DNA from 2 places in the Pseudomonas sp. ES4 genome. Region 1 is predicted to be linked to the other one. Evidence: riboswitches for the same ligand, from Rfam matches in the RefSeq annotation. Region 1 holds a riboswitch; the other holds the start of a gene.

Region 1 (7,618 bases):
ATAACGACAAAAAGACAGCGCTGGTGCTGGACGAAAAGGACCCGAAACGCGATTTCGCCCAGCAATTGCTGGCCCGCTACGGCGACCTCAACGCCAGGCCGGACCCGATCAACCGTTGTACTGGCGCTTATTGCTCACGGCCGAACATCGACCCGGTCTTGCAGAGTGCCGAACAGGCGTTGAGTCGCCTGACTTCGCGTCCGGCGGCCGGGCTGAAGGTTATCGATCAACTGCCGGAAGCGACCCTGCTGCGCATCGAAACCGCGAGCGGCAAGCGTGAGGTCTACAGCCTGCTGCGCAACCGCGCGCACAGCAACGTTGCGTTCCTGATCGGTGAATCGCTGCGGTATCAGCCTGGGCTCGACACCGCGACTATTTACCCGGGCGTGCTCAGCAGCTATCCGAACTTCATATTCAACATCCCGGCCGAGCAAGTGCCTGAGTTCGTGGACGAGATGGAAAACGCCAAGGACGCCAATCGCTTCGAGAAAATCGTCGAGCGCTGGGGGATTCGCCGCAGCCATCCGCAATTCTGGTTCTACTTTCATGACCTGAACCGGTACGTCCACGAGACCGATCCGGTGGAAGAGGGCGTGCTGGACATGAACCGCTATCAGAATCTCTGAGGTGTCTGTGATGCAGTGTGCTTTCCCGACAAAAATACTAGGACTTTGTACGGCGCGTTGATTGGCGTAAACTGCGCCCAAGCCTGCGAGGAGTTTCCATGACCGCTATTACCATTACCGACGCCGCCCACGATTATCTGGCTGATCTGCTCTCCAAGCAGAACACCCCAGGCATCGGCATCCGCGTCTTTATCACCCAGCCTGGCACCCAATACGCCGAAACCTGCATTGCATATTGCAAGCCGGGCGAAGAAAAACCCGAAGACACGGCGCTGGGGCTCAAAAGCTTCACCGCTTACATCGACTCGTTCAGCGAAGCGTTCCTGGACGATGCGGTTGTCGACTACGCCACCGACCGTATGGGCGGCCAGCTCACCATCAAGGCGCCAAACGCCAAAGTACCGATGGTCAACGCTGACAGCCCGATCAACGAGCGTATCAACTATTACCTGCAAACCGAGATCAACCCGGGGCTGGCCAGCCACGGCGGTCAGGTCAGCCTGATCGATGTGGTCGAAGACGGCATCGCCGTGCTGAAGTTCGGCGGCGGTTGCCAGGGCTGCGGCCAGGCAGACGTCACCCTTCGCGAAGGTATCGAGCGCACCTTGCTCGAGCGCATTCCCGAGCTCAAGGGCGTTCGTGACGTCACCGACCACACGCAGAAAGAAAACGCCTACTACTAAGTAAGGTGTTCGCTGCAGACATAAAAAAACGGCGCTGTGGCGAGGGAGCTTGCTCCCGCTCGATTGCGAAGCAATCGCAAAGCAGCTAATGCATTTTCCCGTGATGAATGCGTTGGCTGATGTTGGGACCGCTCTGCGGTCCAGCGGGAGCAAGCTCCCTCGCCACAAGTACTTCAGGGTCTGTAGAGATGCGCATGCCCCGCGCGATACAGCGACGACTCACTGAAGTGATCGCTACCCAAAACCCGACCCACCAGAATCAACGCCGTGCGCCGAAACCCCTTGGCTTCAACCTTCGCGGCAATGTCCGCCAACGTCCCCACCACCCAATCCTGATCCGGCCAGGTCGCCCGGTGAATCACCGCGATCGGGCAATCCGCGCCGTAATGCGGCAGCAATTCGGCCAGGATCTTCTCCAGATGATTGACCCCCAGATGAATCGCCATCGTCGCCCCGTGCTGCGCCAGGCTGCCAAGCTCTTCGCCAGCGGGCATCACGGTTTTGTCGGCATAACGGGTCAGGATCACGCTTTGCGATACGTCGGGTAACGTCAGTTCCGCACCCAACAGTGCCGCGCAGGCCGCCGTGGCCGTGACGCCGGGAATGATTTCAAACGGGATGTCGAGTTCGCGCAGGTAGCGGATCTGCTCGCCAATCGCACCATAAAGACTCGGATCGCCGGAGTGCACCCTGGCCACGTCCTGGCCCTTGGCGTGGGCGGATTTGATCAGCTCGATGATCTGTTCCAGGTGCAGTTCGGCGCTGTTGACCACCTGTTCGGCGCAATGGCCTTCCAGCACGGCGGCGGGCACCAGGGAGCCGGCATAGATGATCACCGGGCAGCTGCGAATCAGCCGTTGGCCTTTGACGGTGATCAGTTCCGGGTCGCCGGGACCTGCGCCAATGAAGTAGACGGTCATCGTCGGTTCCTGTGAAAAAAGGGGCTGGGCAAGGCTTCAGATGAAGATTGCTCATGATCGAGACGGGGATTATCGAAGATTTCAGGCAGCGCCGGCCAATGCCAAGGTGGCCTGGGCAAATTTTTGTCGCGAAATCAGCAGTTTTGCCGGTGCCTGGGCCAGGTGTTCAGCCAGGGCCAGGGCGGCACTTTCCGCTACGCCGTAGCAGCCGGTGCGTTCGAACGCGATGTCGGAGCGGTGGCTGAGTTGCGGTTGATAGACAGCCAATTGTTCGCAGCTGAAATACTGCAACGGCAACGCAAGTTGTTCGGCCAATTCGATCAAGCCAGGTTCTTCGCGCTTCAGGTCGATGCTGGCCAGGGCCTTGATTTGGTGAAGTTCGATCTTATGAGCCTGCAATGCCTGATCGAGCAGCGCCCGCAACGTGCTGACGGGGCAGCCGCGCTGGCAGCCCAGGCCGACCACTAAAGTCGGCGCTGTGCTGATCTCACTCATGCGTGGTACTGACCATCGCTTTTGCGGCGGAACAACCAGGCACTGATCAGGCCCAGGGCCAGCCAGAATGCCACGTTGGTCAGCTGCGAAGCGATTTTGAACTGAGCTTCCAGGGCTTGTGGAGCCAGCATCGAGTGAACTTCCGGTTGTGGTGCGCCGATCACGTGAGGAACGGCCAGGATTGCCACGCCGAGCACTTTCATCAGCCAGTGACGGCTGAACACGATCAATGCAATGCCGACTGCTGTGGAGGCCGCCGTGCCGATCCACCAGACCTGTCGTTGCGCCAAATCAGCGGCGGCAGTGCCCGGCAGTTCGGGTGGCAGACCGAGGGTCGGTGCCAGTACGAACGTGGCATAACCGGCCAGGCCCCAAAGCAGGCCCTGGGAGGTTTTGGTCGGTGCGCGCAAGGTGTAGAGACCGGCCAGCATCAGGGCGAAACCGACCGCTATCACCAGGTTGCCGCCGGTGGTGGACAGCACGCGCTGCCAGCCGTCTGCCGGTTCCCAGGCCTCGGCATCGTGGGTGTGAGCGGCGACAGCACCTGCGGCGTGTTCGTGAACTTCAACCGCGGCGGGCTCGGATTTTTCGTAAGTCTCGGCCTGCAAAATCAACGGAGCCACCCAGAAGCTTTGCAGCAGGGTCAGCAACAGGGCGGCCAGCAGCCCGGTGAACCCTGCGGTTTGCGCAATACGCTTGATCATGTCAGCAGGTCTCAATGGCACGGAAATGCAGAGCTGTGGCGGGTATCGTGCGCGGCATTGTGCACCGCTTCGATGTGCGAGAAACCGGCGAAATACACAAGGCTGGCACCCAGGATCGACGCGCATACGGCGGCGGTCAGGCGTTGGGTCAGGGTATGGGTGGTGCTGGCGGTGCTCTTATCGGTGTTGCTGCCGGTGCTGCTGATGATCGACATGGCGCTTCCCTCTGGTCTGTCAGCGGGGTGATATAGAGCGCATGGAAGACCCCTGCGAGTCGGGCACGCAGAGGTTCAAACAGCGCCCGCCCACCGCGGGTTTGTTATTCAGTGATCGTAATGGTCACTTTGTGTTGCGGGCCGGTCTCCGGGCTCACGAGGGGCACTGGCTTTCGCCTTGACCTGCAAGCATCACCTTCCCATGCCGAACTGCTGGCACAGTGGATCTGACGCTTCGCTCGCTTACCGTTGCGGGGGCAGCACCGGACTGACATGGCTTTAGAGTAAAGCACATGATTCACCGGTTTCCCGTTTCACCCTGTGAAGGGCACCCGTAACAAGGCGTGTAGGAGAGCATGGGCGGGGGTTGGGCGTCAATTGGCAAGGGTTCTCGTTTGAGTTGATCGTTCCCACGCTCTGCGTGGGAATGCAGCCCGGGACGCTCCGCGTCCCTTTCACAGCCGAACGCGGAGCGTCCGTTGAGGCATTCCCACGCAGAGCGTGGGAACGATCATCAAAGGGGGCACCACAGAATTCAGGTCAACATTGACCCGCCCCCACACGATGCGTAGCCTTGCGCTTTCGAGGTTCTTCGGTGTCTGCCGAAGCTAAGAAGGGAACGCGGTCGATGCCGCGGCTGCCCCCGCAACTGTGAACGGTGCTGTTCGCTGCCACGCCACTGCAAACCCTGTGCAACGGGGTCGCGGGAAGGCGCAGCGAATGCCAGGCCCACAAGCCGGCACACCGTCAGCCAGGAGACCTGCCTCGAAACAGATTCTCACTACAACCGGGCGGGGTGATCCGGTGGCGGAACTCTTGCGCGCGTGCATCCGCCGCTGCGATTGTCGTCCCGTATGCCCGCCACCTTGCCAAAGGGCATCCGATGAAAACACTGGCCAAACTCCCCGTCACCATCGTTACCGGCTTCCTCGGCTCGGGCAAAACCACGTTGCTGCGGCACATGCTCGACAACGCTCAGGGCCGTCGCATTGCGGTGATCGTCAACGAGTTCGGCGAGCTGGGCATCGACGGCGAAATCCTCAAGCAGTGCTCCATCGGTTGCACTGAAGAAGAAGCCAACGGCCGCGTTTACGAACTGGCCAACGGCTGCCTGTGCTGCACCGTTCAGGAAGAATTCTTCCCGGTGATGCGCGAACTGGTCGCCCGTCGCGGCGACCTAGACCATATCCTCATTGAAACCTCGGGCCTGGCCCTGCCAAAACCGCTGGTGCAAGCCTTCCAGTGGCCGGAAATCCGTAGCGCCTGCACCGTTGACGCGGTGATCACCGTGGTCGACAGCCCAGCGGTCGCTGCCGGCACCTTCGCGGCGTTTCCGGACCAGGTCGATGCCCAGCGCAAACTCGACCCGAACCTGGACCACGAATCGCCGCTGCACGAACTGTTCGCCGACCAACTGGCCAGCGCCGACCTGGTGATCCTCAACAAGGCCGACCTGATCAGCCCTGAAGACCTGGCCCGCGTACGCCTGGAAGTCGCTGAAGAACTGCCGCCAGCGGTGAAAGTCATCGAAGCCAGCAGCGGTCGCGTGCCACTGGACGTGCTGATCGGCCTCGGCGCCGGTTCCGAAGAACACATCGACAGCCGTCACAGCCATCACGATCACCACCATGAAGATGAAGACGGCCATCACGATGAGCATGACCACGACGCATTCGACTCCATCTCCATCGAACTGCCGCAAGCCGACGAAAGCCTGCTGCTGGACGCGCTGACTCAACTGGTGGTCCAGCACGGCATTTTGCGCGTCAAAGGTTTCGCGGCGATTCCGAACAAGCCGATGCGCCTGCTGATCCAGGGCGTGGGCACGCGTTTCGACAAGCATTTCGACCGTCAGTGGGGCGCCGACGAAGCGCGTACCACGCGTCTGGTATTGATCGGCCAGAAGCTGGACGCCACTTTGCTTGAAGCGCAATTGCGCGCTGCGCTCAGCGTTTAAGCCATGCACCTGCTCAGGACCCAGCCCGGCGGTTTCGTGTCGGATGACAACATTGCCGACCTTGGACAAACCCCCGCCGAGCTGGTGATCCTGTGCAGCGGCGACTCTAGCCTGGCGCTGCTCGCCGAAGCCGCGCAGCAGTTGCCCGACGATTACCCCAGCGTGCGCCTGGCCAACCCGATGCAGGTGCAGAATCACGCCTCGGTCGACTTGTATGTCGACGAAGTGCTGCGCCACGCCAAGGTGATTCTGATCTCGCTGCACGGCGGCATCGCCTATTGGCGTTACGGCGTCGAGCGTCTGGTGCAACTGTCGGAGCGCGGTGTACAGCTGATTCTGGTGCCCGGCGATGACCGCCCGGACCCGGAACTCAGCGACCTGAGCACGGTGGACGCGCAAGACCGCGACCGACTCTGGCAGTTTCTGCGTCAGGGCGGCATGGGCAATGCCCTGGATTTTTTCCGTTGCCTTGCCAATCGCTGGCTGGATCGCGACTACGCCTGGGCCGAGCCGCAAACCCTGCCGCGCACAGCGATTTACCACCCGCACAAAAGCCCCGCTGAACTGAAGGATTGGCAAGCCGACTGGCAGGCCGGTCAACCGGTGGCGGCGGTGCTGTTCTACCGCTCGCATTTGCAGGCGGCCAACACCGGTTTCATCGATGTTTTCTGCCAGCGTTTGCAGGCGGCGGGGTTGAACCCGTTGCCAATTGCTGTGGCCAGTTTGAAGGAACCCGGCTGCCTGACGGTGGTCGAGGACTGGCTGGATGAAGTCGAGGCCGGCGTCATTCTCAACACCACCGGTTTCGCCCAATCCAGCCCCGAAGCGCCGCATCTGCGACCGTTTCGCCGCAACATTCCAGTGATCCAGGCGATCTGCGCCCAAGACAATGAACCCGGTTGGCGCGCCAGCGAACAAGGCCTCGGTCCCCGCGACTTGGCGATGCACATCGCACTGCCGGAGCTGGACGGGCGGATCATCAGCCGGCCGATCAGCTTCAAGGACCTGGCCTGGCGCAGCGAGCGTAGTCAATCCGATGTGGTCTGCTATCGACCTGCACCTGCGCGCATGGATTTTGTCGCTGAGCTGGCGCGACGCTGGATTGATCTGGCGCGAGTGCCCAACGCTGAAAAACGCATCGCCCTGATCCTCGCCAACTACCCGACCCGCGACGGGCGCATCGGCAATGGTGTCGGCCTCGACACTCCGGCCGCGGCGCTGAACATCCTGCGTGCGCTGCATAAAGAAGGTTATCCGCTGCCGGCCGAGTTGCCTGATAGCGGCACCGCGTTGATCCAGCAATTACTCGGCGGCGTCAGCAATGACCTCGACACCCTCGACCAGCGCCCGTGTATGCAAAGCCTCGCGCTGGACGACTACAACCTGATGTTCGACGCCTTGCCCGAATCCAATCGCCAAGCGGTGCTGGAACGTTGGGGCTTGCCGCAAAGCGACCCGATGTTCCGTGGCGGGCGAATGATGATCGCCGGGCTGCGCTTTGGCCTGACCTTCGTCGGGATTCAACCGGCGCGGGGGTATCAGGTCGATCCGAGCGCGGTGTATCACGACCCGGACCTGGTGCCTCCGCACGGTTACCTCGCGTTCTATTTCTGGTTGCGCAACACCTACGGCGCCCACGGCGTGATCCACGTCGGCAAGCACGGCAACCTCGAGTGGTTGCCGGGCAAAGGCGTCGGGCTGTCGGAGCATTGCTGGCCGGATGCGCTGCTCGGTCCGCTGCCGAACATCTATCCATTTATCGTCAACGACCCGGGCGAGGGCGCCCAAGCCAAGCGCCGTACGCAAGCGGTGATCATCGACCACCTGATGCCGCCGCTGACCCGCGCCGAAACGTACGGCCCGTTGCGCAACCTCGAACTACTCGCCGACGAGTATTACGAAGCGCAAATGCTCGATCCGCGCCGTGCCCGGGAATTGCAGCGCGACATCCTGCAACTGGTGCGCGAGACGCACATCGACCGCGAACTGCAACTGGACGAAAAACTCGACAGCGAGGC
Region 2 (7,618 bases), on a different contig from region 1:
CGAGCGGCTATGCGAAGCCGACGCCGGCTGGACCGAAAGCCTGATTTATCTCTGGGGCAAGGACGGGGTAGGGCGTACGCACTTGTTGCAGGCGGCCTGCCTGCGCTTCGAGCAACTGGGAGAGCCGGCGGTGTATTTGCCGTTGGCCGAACTGCTCGATCGCGGTATCGCGATCCTCGACAACCTCGAACAGTACGAACTGGTCTGCCTGGATGATTTGCAGGCGGTGGCTGGTCGGGCGGATTGGGAAGAGGCGTTGTTTCATCTGTTCAATCGTCTGCGTGACAGCGGTCGGCGCCTGCTGATCGCCGCATCGACCTCCCCGCGTGAACTGCCAGTGAAGCTGGCGGACCTCAAATCCCGTCTGACTCTGGCGCTGATCTTTCAGATGCGTCCGCTCTCCGATGAAGACAAATTGCGTGCCTTGCAACTGCGCGCCTCGCGTCGTGGCCTGCACCTGACCGATGAAGTCGGGCATTTCATCTTGACCCGCGGTACGCGCAGCATGAGTGCGCTTTTCGAGCTGCTTGAACGTCTCGATCAGGCTTCCCTCCAGGCTCAACGCAAGCTGACCATCCCGTTCCTGAAAGAAACGCTAGGCTGGTGAAAACCAAGGCCTGTAGCGGGTTTCGGCATATTTCAGGCGTCAAGAAATCCGCTTTCCTACAGGGTTGCAGGCTGCGCGAACGTCTAAAACGGGCTTAAGCGCTTAGATGTAAACGCGAAACCAAGAAGTCACATAAAGGTCGATTGAATTTGCAAATGAGTTTGATAGTAGGCATAGTCTCGGCTTCTTAGAACTATCAGCCACGGTCGTGCCCATGCTAAATCGCTTTGCACCCCTCGTGCCTCTCGCACTCGTCACCCTGTTGTTCGGTTGCGCTGCTCACTCTCCAGTGTCCCAGCAAGAGCAACAACAGCAGGTTAAAAACTCTGCTACCGCCCAATCTTCCGTTCTTTATCAACAAGCGCTTGAGCAGGAAGAAGCGGCCAGCGAAAAAGAACTGGCAGACTTCGCCGGCGGCAAGTCGTATCAGCTTCCGGTTCTGGCCGACAGCATCCTTGAACGCGGCATGTCCCTGATCGGTACCCGTTACCGTTTCGGCGGCACCTCCGAAGCAGGATTTGATTGCAGCGGCTTCATCGGTTACCTGTTTCGTGAAGAAGCCGGCCTGAACCTGCCACGTTCCACCCGCGAAATGATCAACGTCGACGCTCCTCTGGTTTCTCGCAGCAAACTGGAGCCGGGCGACTTGCTGTTTTTCGCCACCAATGGCCGTCGCGGCCGCGTCAGTCACGCCGGGATCTACCTGGGTGACAACCAGTTCATCCATTCCAGCAGCCGTCGTAGTGGTGGTGTGCGGATCGATAGCCTGGGCGACAGCTACTGGAGCAAGACTTTCATCGAAGCCAAACGCGCTCTCGCGATGGCACCGGCGACGGCCCCGATCGTCACGGCGCGCAAGTAAGCGGACAGTTTGTAAGGTGAACTTAAAGTCTTACTTGAAGTTTGCCCCGTAGCAGCTAGAATCCTGATCTATTATTGATGGCAAACCGCCTGCGTCCTGCGCAGGCGGTTTTCTTTTCTGCGCCCCTGCAGAAAAAGCCGCAGCCAGATCAGGATGTTCTGCCTATGTCGACGTCGGCCCGCCTCGCAATCATGTTCTTCGCAGCGCTGCTCAGTGCCTGCGCCAGCCGTACACCGCCACCTGCACCGGTGGTTCGCGCGCCGATTGTTTTCAGTTCCTCCCAAGCATTCTCGCCTGAGGCAGAAGACGTCTTGTTCCGCGCGCTCGGCCTGGTAGGCACGCCGTATCGCTGGGGTGGCAACACGCCGGATTCGGGTTTCGATTGCAGCGGGCTGATCGGTTATGTCTACCGTGATGTCACCGGCATTTCCCTGCCACGGACCACGCGCGAGATGATCGGCATGCAGGCGGCCAGCGTGGGCAAGGAAGGCCTGCAAACCGGTGACCTGATCTTCTTCGCCACCAATGGCGGTTCTCAGGTCAGCCACGCCGGGATCTACGTCGGCGAAGGTCGCTTCGTCCATGCGCCAGCCACCGGCGGCACGGTGAAGCTCGACAGCTTGTCCAAAGCTTACTGGCAGAAAGCCTATCTGAGCGCCAAGCGCGTCTTGCAACCTGAGCACTTGGCACGCAATCCCTAAAGGGCAGAGGTTGTCATGACCGCTCGCACACTCAATCTCGACGATTCCCTGTATCAATACCTGCTCGACGTTTCCCTGCGCGAAACGCCGTTGCTCAAGCGTTTGCGTGACGAAACCCAGGCGCTGCCCATGGCTCGCTGGCAGGTGGCGCCGGAGCAGGGGCAATTCCTCGCGCTATTGGTGAAACTCATCGGTGCCAGGCGCCTGCTGGAAATCGGTACTTTCACCGGTTACAGCGCCTTGTGCATGGCGGCTGCGCTGCCGGATGACGGTTCGCTGATCTGCTGTGACATTCCCGGTGACTACAACGCCACCGCGCGCCGTTACTGGCAGGAAGCGGGACTTGCCGCGCGGATCGATCTGCGTTTGGCGCCCGCGCTGGAAACCCTGGCTCAGCTGGATCAGCCAGAGTCATTCGACCTGATCTTTATCGATGCCGACAAAGCCAACTACCCCCTTTACCTGGAGCATGCATTGCGTCTGCTGCGCGTCGGCGGGCTGGCGGTGTTTGATAACACGCTGTGGAGTGGTCGGGTGCTTGAGGACAATCCCGAGAGTGAAGACACCCGAGCCATCCAGGCGCTCAATTGCGCCTTGAAGGATGACTCGCGTGTGGATTTGTCGCTGTTGCCGTTGGGGGATGGGCTCACACTCTGCCGCAAGCGCTGAACGCGGTTCTTGTGGAAGCGGGCTTGCTCGCGAATAGCGGTGGGTCAGGCAAGTTCAATGTCGGGTGTACCGGCCTCATCGCGAGCAGGCTCGCTCCCACAGTTGATGTGTATTGCAGTTATTGAGCCGCCGACACGCGCCACACCTTGTTGCCCACGTCATCCGCCACCAACAAATCCCCCTGCTGATCAATCACTACACCCACCGGCCGGCCCATGGCTTTTTCCTCGTTATTGAGGAAGCCAGTGAGCACATCAATCGGCGGCCCGCTCGGTTTCCCTGCGCTGAACGGTACGAAGATCACTTTGTAGCCACTGTGCGGTTTACGGTTCCATGACCCATGCTGGCCGATGAATGCTCCTTCCTTGAATTGCGCCGGCAGTCTGTTGCCTTCAGCGAACGTCAGGCCCAACGAGGCGGTATGCGGGCCGACCGCGTAGTCCGGCGCAATGGCCTTGGCCACCAGGTCGGGGTTTTGCGGCTTGACGCGAACATCGACATGCTGACCGTAATAACTGTAAGGCCAGCCGTAAAACCCGCCGTCCTTCACTGAAGTGATGTAATCCGGCACCAAATCGCTGCCGATTTCGTCGCGCTCATTGACCGCTGTCCACAATGCGCCGCTGCGAGGTTCCCAGGCCAGGCCGTTTGGATTACGAATCCCCGAGGCGAAGATCCGATGATTACCGGTGGCGCGATCCACTTCCCAGATTGCCGCGCGACCTTCCTCCTGATCCATGCCGTTTTCACCGATGTTGCTGTTCGAGCCCACGGTGACGTACAGCTTGCTGCCGTCCTTGCTGGCGATAACGTTTTTGGTCCAGTGGTGATTCAGCGTCCCGCCCGGCAGGTCGATCACCTTCATCGGCTGTGACTTGATCGCCGTCTCGCCGTTTTCATAGTGGAAGCGCAGCAAGCGGTCCGTGTCGGCGACGTACAGGTCATTGCCGACCAGGGTCATGCCGAAGGGCGAGTTGAGGTTTTCCAGGAACACCGTACGGGTTTCGGCGATGCCGTCGTGGTCCTTGTCCCGCAGCAGCGTGATGCGGTTCGGGCTCGGTACGCCGGCGCCGGCACGGCCCATGACTTTGCCCATGATCCAGCCACGAATGCCGGCATCGGGTTTGGCGGGTGCGTTGGTTTCGGCGACCAGCACGTCGCCGTTGGGCAGCACGTAGAGCCAGCGCGGGTGATCGAGGCCTTCGGCAAAAGCCACCACCTGAGTTCCTGTCGCGGCGATAGGTTTTGCGCCGTCCGGCCAGCCGATCGCCGGGGCGATGTTCACCGTCGGGATCAGGGTCTTGTTCGGTTCTGGCAGCTTGGGCGATGGGCCGGTGCCGTCGGAGACTTGCAGCCTGGCGGTTTCACCACAGGCGGCAAGCCCTCCGGCGAGCACGATGACGAGAGCGAGCTGAGGCTTGCGCATGCTGATCTTCCCTATGAATGCAGTGAGCTAATCAATAGAGAAGTGCAGTGCGCGATGGTTCAACCGGTCAGCCGCGGGCTTCCTTGAACAGCACGGCGATGCCGGGGTGATAGTTGCCGGCTTCATTGCGCAACTTGCGATAGGCATAGGGGAAGTACCAGGCCACCGCGCATGTGTGTTCCTTTTGCAGGTCGTCGACCATGTCCTGGAGTTCTTCCGGGGTGGCGCTTTGTTGGGCTTTTTGCGGTGCGACGAATAGGCAGCCGAGTTTCAGGTCGCTGGCGTAACTGATGCGTTTGGCTTCGCTGGTGATGTCCTGCAACGCTTGAGTCAGGTTCAGGTTGTTGACCCGTGGCCAGCGCTGGGTCGCCTGAAGGTAAGCGCGTTCTTCGCTCGTCGCGATAAACAGATCGGCGCGGCCATTGCGTTCGCCTTCTTCGACCTGTTTACGAGTTGGTGTTTGCTGCAGCGTAACCATCTCTGCCATCCAGGCTGCGGCGGACAGCAGGCTCAGGTTGGCTTTTTCATCGAACCAGTAAGGCGTTTCGTTATCGCCGCGCACGGCGTTGTAGCGGTCGATACAGTCAAACCAGCGTTCCAGCACCGGTCGCAGGAATTCCAGCTTCGGATTGCTGATGATCATGCCTTGCATGTGGCTCACCCTTGTTATTGTGTTGTGAGATTGTGGCTCTTTGATATCACTGCTGGGAGTGTGGCACAAGATTGGCGTCAGATAATTGATCGACAGCAGTTATTCGCTCCCAGGCTGCCCGTCTTCAATTGACGCTCCATCCCCAACCCTCTAACCTTCGCGGCTTGTTTCAGGTGCTCTGTGACCTTGGTTGACAGAGTGAAACAGGGAAGCCGGTGAGTGACGCTCTTCAAGCGACGAAGAGCCATGATCCCGGCGCTGCCCCCGCAACGGTAAATGAGTAAAAACTGCGCCTTGAGCCACTGTGTCGTCGACATGGGAAGGCGCGCAGTCAGGCAAATCGCCGCTCATGAGCCCGGAGACCGGCCTGATCCATCCAGCGGCATCACGGTGGGCGATGCCAGGCTTGTTGCCGTCTATTCTTGTGCCTGCCCGCCGTTATCCAGCCTCAACGGAGAGCTCCCCCATGACTGATACCCCCGATCGTGACGAACGTCATCTGGCGCGCATGCTGCGCAAAAAAGCCGTGATCGACGAACGCATCGCCAATTCCCCGAATGAATGCGGCCTGCTGCTGGTGCTGACCGGCAACGGCAAAGGCAAAAGCAGTTCGGCCTTCGGCATGCTCGCCCGGTCCATGGGCCACGGCATGCAGTGTGGCGTGGTGCAGTTCATCAAGGGGCGCAACAGCACCGGCGAGGAGCTGTTCTTCCGGCGCTTCCCGGAGCAGGTGCGTTTTCATGTGATGGGCGAGGGCTTCACCTGGGAAACCCAGGATCGCCAGCGTGACATCGCCGCCGCGCAAGCCGCGTGGGCAGTGTCGCGCGAATTGCTGCGTGATCCGTCGATCGGCCTGGTGGTGCTGGATGAATTGAACATCGCGCTCAAGCACGGTTATCTGGATCTCGATCAGGTGCTCAGCGACTTGCAGGCCCGTCCGCCAATGCAGCACGTGGTAGTCACCGGTCGCGGCGCCAAGCCGGAGATGATCGAGCTGGCCGACACCGTCACCGAAATGGGCGTGATCAAGCACGCGTTCCAGGCCGGAATCAAAGCGCAAAAAGGCGTCGAGTTGTGAGCTGCACTTTATGAATAGCCATCGTCAATGCCCGGCGGTATTGATTGCCGCACCGGCCTCCGGTCAGGGCAAGACCACCGTCACCGCCGCGCTGGCCCGTTTGCATCGCAATCAGGGGCGCAAGGTGCGCGTGTTCAAATGCGGGCCGGACTTTCTCGACCCGATGATTCTCGAGCGCGCCAGCGGTGCGCCGGTGTATCAACTGGACATGTGGATGGTCGGCGAGCAGGAAAGTCGTCGACTGTTGTGGGAAGCGGCCGGCGAAGCCGATCTGATCCTCATCGAAGGCGTCATGGGGCTGTTCGACGGTACGCCGTCCAGCGCTGATCTGGCGCGGCACTTCGGTGTGCCGGTGCTCGGCGTGATCGACGGCACCGCCATGGCCCAGACCTTTGGCGCATTGGCGTTGGGGCTGGCGAAGTATCAGCCGGACTTGCCGTTTGCCGGTGTGCTGGCCAACCGCGTCGGCACCGTGCGCCATGCGCAGTTGCTCGAAGGCAGTCTGACTGAAGGTTTGCGCTGGTATGGCGCGCTGTCCCGGGAAACCGGTATCGAATTGCCGAGTCGGCACCTCGGGCTGGTTCAGGCCAGTGAGTTGAACGATCTCGACCTGCGCCTCGATGCCGCCGCCGAGTCATTGGCCAGCAGTTGCGATGTCGCTCTACCACCGGCTGTGGAATTCGCCGCGCCTGAAATGATCGCAGCCGAACCCTTGCTGGCCGGTGTGCGAATTGCCGTGGCCCGGGACGAAGCCTTTGCGTTTACCTACGGCGCGAGCCTGGATCTGCTGCGGGCCATGGGCGCCGAGTTGTCGTTTTTCTCGCCGATCCGTGACATGCAACTGCCGGAGGCAGACAGCCTCTATCTGCCTGGCGGTTATCCTGAATTGCATCACGTGGCGCTGTCACAGAACACCACGATGCTGGCCGCAATCCGCGCTCACCATGCGGCGGGTAAGCCGTTGTTGGCCGAGTGCGGCGGCATGCTGTATCTGCTCGATTCGTTGACCGATGTCGAGGGCACTCGCGCTGAACTGGTTGGCTTGCTGACGGGGGATGCGGTGATGCAAAAGCGTCTGGCCGCGTTGGCGTTGCAGGCCGTCGAATTGCCGGAAGGTTTGTTGCGCGGGCACACCTATCACCACTCGTTGACCAGCACTGAGCTTGAGCCGATTGCTCGTGGGCTGAGCCCGAATGGTGGGCGAGGGGCGGAGGCGGTTTATCGTGAGGGGCGGATGACGGCTTCTTATGTGCACTTTTATTTTCCGTCCAATCCATTGGCGATTGCCGCGCTGTTTGTGCCTGACCATAAGGACGCCATCGCGAGCAGGCTCACTCCCACAGGGGACCGCGTTTCTTCAGATAGCACACCTTCCACTGTGGGAGCGGGCTTGCTCGCGAAGAGGCCATGACCGACAACGCATTTTCCGAAGCCGAACGCGCGGCGGTCTACCGAGCCATCGGCGAACGCCGCGACATGCGTCATTTCAGCGGCGGCACCGTCGAGCCTGAGTTGCTGCAGCGCCTGCTCGAAGCTGCACACCAGGCGCCGAGCGTCGGCCTGATGCAGCCCTGGCGGTTCATCCGCATCAGCGATCGAGCCCTGCGCGGCAAGATCCAGTCA

The links. A riboswitch is a leader RNA that binds a small molecule or an ion and turns the genes downstream of it on or off. The one in region 1 is predicted to bind cobalamin.
Region 2: another riboswitch for cobalamin. It lies ahead of cobO (cob(I)yrinic acid a,c-diamide adenosyltransferase); the one in region 1 lies ahead of cobW (cobalamin biosynthesis protein CobW).

Annotation. Positions count from the first base shown of each region.
Region 1 is NZ_JBOBDO010000002.1:293,140-300,757, reverse strand. It holds gene ACQ4OB_RS03595 (fatty acid cis/trans isomerase) at 1-626, shown strand, start outside; gene nfuA (Fe-S biogenesis protein NfuA) at 725-1,309, shown strand; gene cobM (precorrin-4 C(11)-methyltransferase) at 1,483-2,229, opposite strand; gene ACQ4OB_RS03580 (cobalamin biosynthesis protein) at 2,311-2,724, opposite strand; gene ACQ4OB_RS03575 (CbtA family protein) at 2,721-3,428, opposite strand; gene ACQ4OB_RS03570 (CbtB domain-containing protein) at 3,440-3,643, opposite strand; cobalamin riboswitch at 3,766-3,994, opposite strand; cobalamin riboswitch at 4,212-4,425, shown strand; gene cobW (cobalamin biosynthesis protein CobW) at 4,527-5,600, shown strand; gene cobN (cobaltochelatase subunit CobN) at 5,604-7,618, shown strand, end outside.
Region 2 is NZ_JBOBDO010000013.1:33,742-41,359, forward strand. It holds gene hda (DnaA regulatory inactivator Hda) at 1-607, shown strand, start outside; gene ACQ4OB_RS15870 (C40 family peptidase) at 822-1,469, shown strand; gene ACQ4OB_RS15875 (C40 family peptidase) at 1,634-2,170, shown strand; gene ACQ4OB_RS15880 (O-methyltransferase) at 2,186-2,839, shown strand; gene ACQ4OB_RS15885 (PQQ-dependent sugar dehydrogenase) at 2,958-4,265, opposite strand; gene ACQ4OB_RS15890 (hypothetical protein) at 4,333-4,917, opposite strand; cobalamin riboswitch at 5,072-5,302, shown strand; gene cobO (cob(I)yrinic acid a,c-diamide adenosyltransferase) at 5,384-5,995, shown strand; gene ACQ4OB_RS15900 (cobyrinate a,c-diamide synthase) at 6,006-7,406, shown strand; gene bluB (5,6-dimethylbenzimidazole synthase) at 7,403-7,618, shown strand, end outside.